DNA from 2 places in the Romboutsia lituseburensis genome. Region 1 is predicted to be linked to the other one. Evidence: a T-box and tRNA genes for the amino acid it is inferred to sense, from the RefSeq annotation. Region 1 holds a T-box; the other holds one or more tRNA genes.
What was found. A T-box is a leader RNA that pairs with one kind of tRNA and senses whether it is charged. The one in region 1 lies ahead of asnS (asparagine--tRNA ligase), so its partner is inferred to be a tRNA-Asn.
Positions count from the first base shown of each region.

Region 2: it encodes a tRNA-Asn, which carries the amino acid that the T-box ahead of asnS (asparagine--tRNA ligase) is inferred to sense. The anticodon was not compared.

Region 1 is NZ_JANQBQ010000001.1:3,620,931-3,624,324, reverse strand. It holds gene asnS (asparagine--tRNA ligase) at 260-1,660, opposite strand; T-box leader at 1,805-2,041, opposite strand; gene NWE74_RS17455 (DUF3885 domain-containing protein) at 2,256-2,834, opposite strand; gene NWE74_RS17450 (hypothetical protein) at 2,976-3,155, opposite strand; gene NWE74_RS17445 (hypothetical protein) at 3,392-3,394, shown strand, end outside.
Region 2 is NZ_JANQBQ010000001.1:168,364-171,757, forward strand. It holds gene NWE74_RS00790 (metal ABC transporter ATP-binding protein) at 1-427, shown strand, start outside; gene NWE74_RS00795 (metal ABC transporter permease) at 446-1,273, shown strand; tRNA gene NWE74_RS00800 (tRNA-Lys) at 1,449-1,524, shown strand; tRNA gene NWE74_RS00805 (tRNA-Ser) at 1,530-1,618, shown strand; tRNA gene NWE74_RS00810 (tRNA-Asn) at 1,624-1,699, shown strand; tRNA gene NWE74_RS00815 (tRNA-Thr) at 1,704-1,778, shown strand; tRNA gene NWE74_RS00820 (tRNA-Arg) at 1,788-1,864, shown strand; tRNA gene NWE74_RS00825 (tRNA-Lys) at 1,878-1,953, shown strand; tRNA gene NWE74_RS00830 (tRNA-Ser) at 1,959-2,047, shown strand; tRNA gene NWE74_RS00835 (tRNA-Asn) at 2,053-2,128, shown strand; tRNA gene NWE74_RS00840 (tRNA-Thr) at 2,133-2,207, shown strand; tRNA gene NWE74_RS00845 (tRNA-Arg) at 2,217-2,293, shown strand; tRNA gene NWE74_RS00850 (tRNA-Lys) at 2,306-2,381, shown strand; tRNA gene NWE74_RS00855 (tRNA-Ser) at 2,387-2,475, shown strand; tRNA gene NWE74_RS00860 (tRNA-Asn) at 2,481-2,556, shown strand; tRNA gene NWE74_RS00865 (tRNA-Thr) at 2,561-2,635, shown strand; tRNA gene NWE74_RS00870 (tRNA-Arg) at 2,645-2,721, shown strand; gene NWE74_RS00875 (dicarboxylate/amino acid:cation symporter) at 2,817-3,394, opposite strand, start outside.

The sequences.
Region 1 (3,394 bases):
ACATATGTTTTACATATTTTTTTCAGTTTAATCATGTATATTCAGCTACATTTTAAATACTTTTATCATATTTAATTAATTTTATATTCGCTTCGCTCATAGAGCCAACGACTTCGTCCATTGCTCTTAAAATATCATTTTTTACGCTAGACACAATGTATGACATCACTCAGCTACAGTAATTATTAACATATTCTAAATCCTTAAACGTAAAAAAACACACCCTTTAAAGGGTGTGGTCTATATTTAAAATTCTTTATTAGAATTCTGCATTCTTTGGAGTTCTTGGGAATGGTATTACGTCTCTGATATTTGACATACCAGTCATATACATTATGATTCTTTCAAATCCTAATCCGAATCCTGAGTGAGTAGCTGTTCCGAACTTTCTAAGTTCTAAGTACCACCAGTAATCTTCTTTGTTTAATCCCATTTCTTCTATTCTTTCAAGTAATTTATCTTCTCTTTCTTCTCTTTGAGATCCTCCAACTATTTCTCCAACTCCTGGAACTAATAAGTCCATAGCTCTAACAGTTTTTCCATCTTCATTCATTCTCATGTAGAATGCTTTTATATCTTTTGGGTAGTCAGTAACGAATACTGGAGCCTTGAATATCTCTTCTGTTAAGTATCTTTCATGCTCTGTTTGAAGATCATCTCCCCAATTAACTGGATATTCAAACTCATGACCTGATTCTTGTAGCATTTCTACAGCTTTTGTATAAGAAAGTCTTGTAAATTCAGAATTTACTACATTGTTTAATCTTTCTAATAATCCTTTATCTATGAAGCTATTGAAGAATTCCATTTCTTCTGGAGCATTTTCCATTACGTAGCTTATTACGTATTTTATCATGTCTTCAGCTAATTCCATGTTATCTTCTAAGTCAGCAAAACATATTTCAGGCTCTATCATCCAGAATTCTGATGCATGTCTTTGTGTGAATGAGTTTTCCGCTCTGAAAGTTGGCCCAAATGTATAAACATTTCTAAATGCAAGTGCCATTATTTCAGCATTTAATTGACCACTTACTGTTAAGTTTGCTTCTTTTCCAAAGAAATCTTTAGAGTAATCTATTTTTCCTTCTTCAGTTGTTGGGATGTCTTGTAAATCCATAGTAGTTATTCTAAACATTTCTCCAGCACCTTCACAGTCACTTCCTGTTATGATTGGAGAATGTGCATATACAAAGTTTCTATCTTGGAAGAACTTGTGTATAGCATACGCTGCTAAACTTCTTACTCTGAATACCGCAGAGAAAGTGTTACTTCTTGGTCTTAAGTGAGCTATTGTTCTTAAGTATTCTAATGTATGTCTTTTCTTTTGTAGTGGGTATGAACTATCAGATTCACCTTCTACTACTACATTAGTTGCATGTATTTCAACTGGTTGCTTAGCACCTTCTGTTGAAACTAATTCACCTTCTACTAATATTGATGAACTTATTGGTAATTTACCTATTTCTTTGAAATTTTCTAATTTATCTTCAGCTATTACTATTTGCATATTTTTAAAGAAACTACCGTCATTTAATTCTATGAATCCGAAGTTTTTAGATGTTCTAGATGTTCTTATCCATCCAGCTACTTTTACAGTTTTTCCTACGTACTCTTCTTTGCTTCTGTATAATTCTTTTACAGTTAAAAATTCTTGTTGCATTTTAATTCCTCCTCATTAATTTAAGTAATTTTTCGAACTATTTTATATACATTTTTTTATGAATGTGATTTTTAGTTCTTAAATATTAGTTTTGATGTATAAGGATGTAGCTTTATATAATAAAAAAGCCCCTCATCCCTATAAAAAAGGGACGAAAGACTTGTTATTCTCTCGCGGTACCACCCTAGTTGCCAAATATTTGACCTCTTAGTTAAGCATTGCTTACAGTCTGTAACGGGACCTCCCGTCTAAGCCTACTCTCATTTGATTTCGGTTAGAGACTCCGAGATGTTCTTCAATATAAATTTCGTACTGAGCTTGCACCATCCTCAATTCGCTAAAACTACCTTTTATATTTACTCTTCTCTTCATAGTCTTTGCATTAATAGTATTTCAATTATTTAAGAAGATTATACCAACTTATATTTTTTAAGTCAATGCTTTATTTTTTTAGTTTTATCTTATTTTATGCTATATTTTCCATACATATTTTTTATTTTTTTAACCCTTTACTTGTTTTTTTTAAATAAAACATTGATAATACAATTTTGTATAATTATATAATAAACTAAAAATGATATTATACTAAATATATTTATTTATATATTTTGTTATATTTTCTTTTATATTTCTTTTTTTGTATATCATTTTCAAAAGCTAAATCTAAACATCTATCATCGAGCATGATATAACATATTTTTTTATTTTTATTTATTATAAAATAGTGTCCCATACTTTTTACATTAAGACCCACTTCATGACCACATAAATGTAATATTAGATTTTTATAATCTATATCATTTACTTTACAATGTAAGTAATAATGGAGAATCCTTTCATCATCTTCTAAATTATATTCTTCATTATCTTGTATTGTTATGCAATTTAAATTTTTTATAAGTTTTTTATTTTTTACATAGTTTCTAATTCTTACAGACTCTTTATTTATATTATCTTTTTCTTCATACACATTCATTATAAGTATAATATCATCGTCTTTTTCATAAATATCTTCAAATATTTCAAGAGCCTTATTATAACAATATCCTATATATCTTTTATCATCAGTAAAATATTTATAACATAATTCTATAGTTAATATGTGTTTTCCCTCTTCACCTTTAAGTTTTAATATAGGAAATTCATTTTTAATATATTCTCTAAGTGAATTCATTTTATTTCCCCCTTTTTATTACTTTAAGATATTAAAAATAAATTTTAGAAAAATTAAAGTAAAAATTTATTTTTACTTTAATAAATAATATTTTACATAAAAAAAGTAGCAAAATAAATATTTATTTTGCTACCTTTCTAACTAATTAACTTGTTTTATGAAGTCTTCTTGTGAAGATGCTGTTACTAAGTCATCTTCTACATATCCTACAAATTCACTGCCGCATTCACCTATACACATATCTTCTACTTCTTTTCCTAATAGTGCATTTTTTAAATCATCTATACTCATTCCAGAACACATTGAACATACTTTTATCATAACTAAATACCTCCTAAATTTTTGTTTAACTAAGTTGTCTTTTACATTAATATATATACACCACAATTAACTTTTTAAACAAAAAAGTTAAAATTAAATTATTTTTTTTATTTTATTAAATTTAATTTATAGTATTCGTTTAATCCTTAAACTTTACCAAATATAATATTAAAAATTACTGCCTTTTGATTATTTTTTAATATTTAATCAATACTCATAGTTAGGAGGTGAATTTTATG
Region 2 (3,394 bases), 3.5 Mb from region 1:
AGCAATGAATTTAGTTTCAAAAATAGGATTATTTAAACGTATAAAAAAGAAACATTTAGAAGAAGTTGATGACGTTTTAAAGCTAGTTGGAGTTTATGAATACAAAGATAAACTTATAGGAAGTTTATCAGGAGGGCAACAGCAAAAAGTATTTATAGCTAGAGAACTAATGAAATCACCTAAAATGTTATTTTTAGATGAACCAACAGTAGGTATTGATATAAATGGGCAGCGAGAATTTTATAAGCTATTAAAGGAATTAAATGAAAAGTTGAATCTTACAATAGTTATAGTTTCACATGATTTATTTATTGTTAAAGAAGAAGTAAAGAATCTTGTATTAATTAAAAATCACAATATAAAGTTTATACAAAATGCAAAAAGTGATATAAGTAAAAATATGATGTTAGATTTTTTTAGTAATTAGAATTTGGGAGGAAGTAGTTTGGAAATTTTTCAATATGATTTTATGTTAAGAGCATTATTTGCATCTGCTATAGTAGGGTTTATATGCCCTCTTATGGGAATGTTTATAGTGTTTAAGAGGTTATCTTTAATAGGAGATAGTTTATCTCATATAGCTTTATCTGGAATCTGTGGTGCTACATTATTTGGTGTAAATCCTATTTTAGGGTCATTAATTGCATCAAGTCTAGCCGCTATTTTAATAGACCGATTAAGAACGAATTTAAAGGAATATGCAGATTTATCCATTGCCATAATCATGGCTTTAGGTGTAGGTATATCAGGAATATTAATAAGTATGTCAAATGTAAACTTTGATTTGTTTTCATTTATGTATGGAAGTATAGCTACAGTAAATAAAGAAGATATAGTTATAATAACTTTAACCGCTTTGGTTATAGTATTCTTTATAGCATTATTTTTTAAAGAACTTTTATTTATAACTTTTGATGAAGATAATGCTAAATTCTCTAAAATACCTGTTAAATTTATAAATACTATTTTTATGGTTTTAGTAGCTGCAAGTATAACAATAACATTAAGAATAGTTGGTGTATTATTAGTTTCATCGTTAATAGCTATACCTGTTGCAACGAGTATACAAATAGCTAGAAGCTTTAAAAACGCAATGTTTTATTCGATTTTATTTGGAGAAGTTGCCATAATATCAGGCGTAATAATTTCTTTCTATTTTGATTTAGCTCCAGGAGGAACTATAGTTATAATAAGTGTGATGGAACTTTTAGTTATAAGTTTGGTAAGCAAGATTAAAAATAAACATAAAGCTAAAATAAATTTTAAATATTAGTGAATATAAATAAAAAAATTGTAAAAAATTAAAAAGCTGAAATTATTAAAAATAAAGGTATTTAAGGAAAAAAAATGAAAAAAATATAAAAAATATGAAAAAATGTATTGACGAATTTAAAAAATATAACTATAATAGTCTTTGCAAGTGAGAACTTAACAAAACAATAAACAATGATCCATTAGCTCAGTCGGTAGAGCACCTGACTTTTAATCAGGGTGTCCCGCGTTCGAGTCGCGGATGGATCACCAAGTACGGAGAGGTGTCCGAGTGGTTTAAGGAGCTGGTCTTGAAAACCAGTGATGCTTAACGGCACCGTGGGTTCGAATCCCACCCTCTCCGCCAATTGTGGGAATATGGCTCAGTTGGTAGAGCAATTGACTGTTAATCAATGGGTCACAGGTTCGAGTCCTGTTATTCCCGCCAAAATGCTAGCGTGGCTCAACGGTAGAGCAGCTGACTTGTAATCAGCAGGTTGTAGGTTCGATTCCTATCACTAGCTCCATAAAAATGTGGGTGCATAGCTCAGCTGGATAGAGCAACGCCCTTCTAAGGCGTGTGTCCGGGGTTCGAATCCCTGTGCGCTCACCAATTTAATATTTATGATCCATTAGCTCAGTCGGTAGAGCACCTGACTTTTAATCAGGGTGTCCCGCGTTCGAGTCGCGGATGGATCACCAAGCACGGAGAGGTGTCCGAGTGGTTTAAGGAGCTGGTCTTGAAAACCAGTGATGCTTAACGGCACCGTGGGTTCGAATCCCACCCTCTCCGCCAATTGTGGGAATATGGCTCAGTTGGTAGAGCAATTGACTGTTAATCAATGGGTCACAGGTTCGAGTCCTGTTATTCCCGCCAAAATGCTAGCGTGGCTCAACGGTAGAGCAGCTGACTTGTAATCAGCAGGTTGTAGGTTCGATTCCTATCACTAGCTCCATAAAAATGTGGGTGCATAGCTCAGCTGGATAGAGCAACGCCCTTCTAAGGCGTGTGTCCGGGGTTCGAATCCCTGTGCGCTCACCAATTTAATATTATGATCCATTAGCTCAGTCGGTAGAGCACCTGACTTTTAATCAGGGTGTCCCGCGTTCGAGTCGCGGATGGATCACCAAGTACGGAGAGGTGTCCGAGTGGTTTAAGGAGCTGGTCTTGAAAACCAGTGATGCTTAACGGCACCGTGGGTTCGAATCCCACCCTCTCCGCCAATTGTGGGAATATGGCTCAGTTGGTAGAGCAATTGACTGTTAATCAATGGGTCACAGGTTCGAATCCTGTTATTCCCGCCAAGATGCTAGTGTGGCTCAACGGTAGAGCAGCTGACTTGTAATCAGCAGGTTGTAGGTTCGATTCCTATCACTAGCTCCATAAAAATATGGGTGCATAGCTCAGCTGGATAGAGCAACGCCCTTCTAAGGCGTGTGTCCGGGGTTCGAATCCCTGTGCGCTCACCAATTAAACTTTTAGATTATGTCTAAGAGTTTTTATTTTTATATAATAAAAATTATAAAATAAAAAGCCTTTGGTATAAACACCAAAGGCTTTTTTATTAAAATTCCACAGATTCTTCTTCACTTTGTATATTTTTCTTATCGGCTATACCAGTAAGCATAAGTGTTAATGCTCCATCGCCAGTAACGTTACAAGCTGTACCGAAACTATCTTGTAATGCAAATATAGTTAAAATAAGAGCAGTACCTGTTTCATTAAATGCTAAAACACTAGTTATAAGTCCTAGAGATGCCATTACTGTACCTCCAGGGACACCAGGTGCACCTATAGCAAATACACCTAATAAAATTATAAATACTACCATAGATGATACACTTGGAAGTTTACCGTATAATATTTGAGAAACTACCATAACAAAGAATACTTCTGTTAAAACAGATCCACAAAGATGTATATTAGAGCATAGTGGAACTGAGAAGTTTAAAATATCTTTTCTTAGTACTTTAGATTTTTTAGCACATTCTAAAGCTACAGGAAGAGTGGCAGCTGAGGACATACTTCCAACAGCAGTTAAGTAAGCTGGTCCATAATGTTTTAAAACTTCCATAGGGTTTTTACCAGATATAGCGCCGCCTACTGCATAAAGCAATGCAAGCCATATAAAATGACCAATTA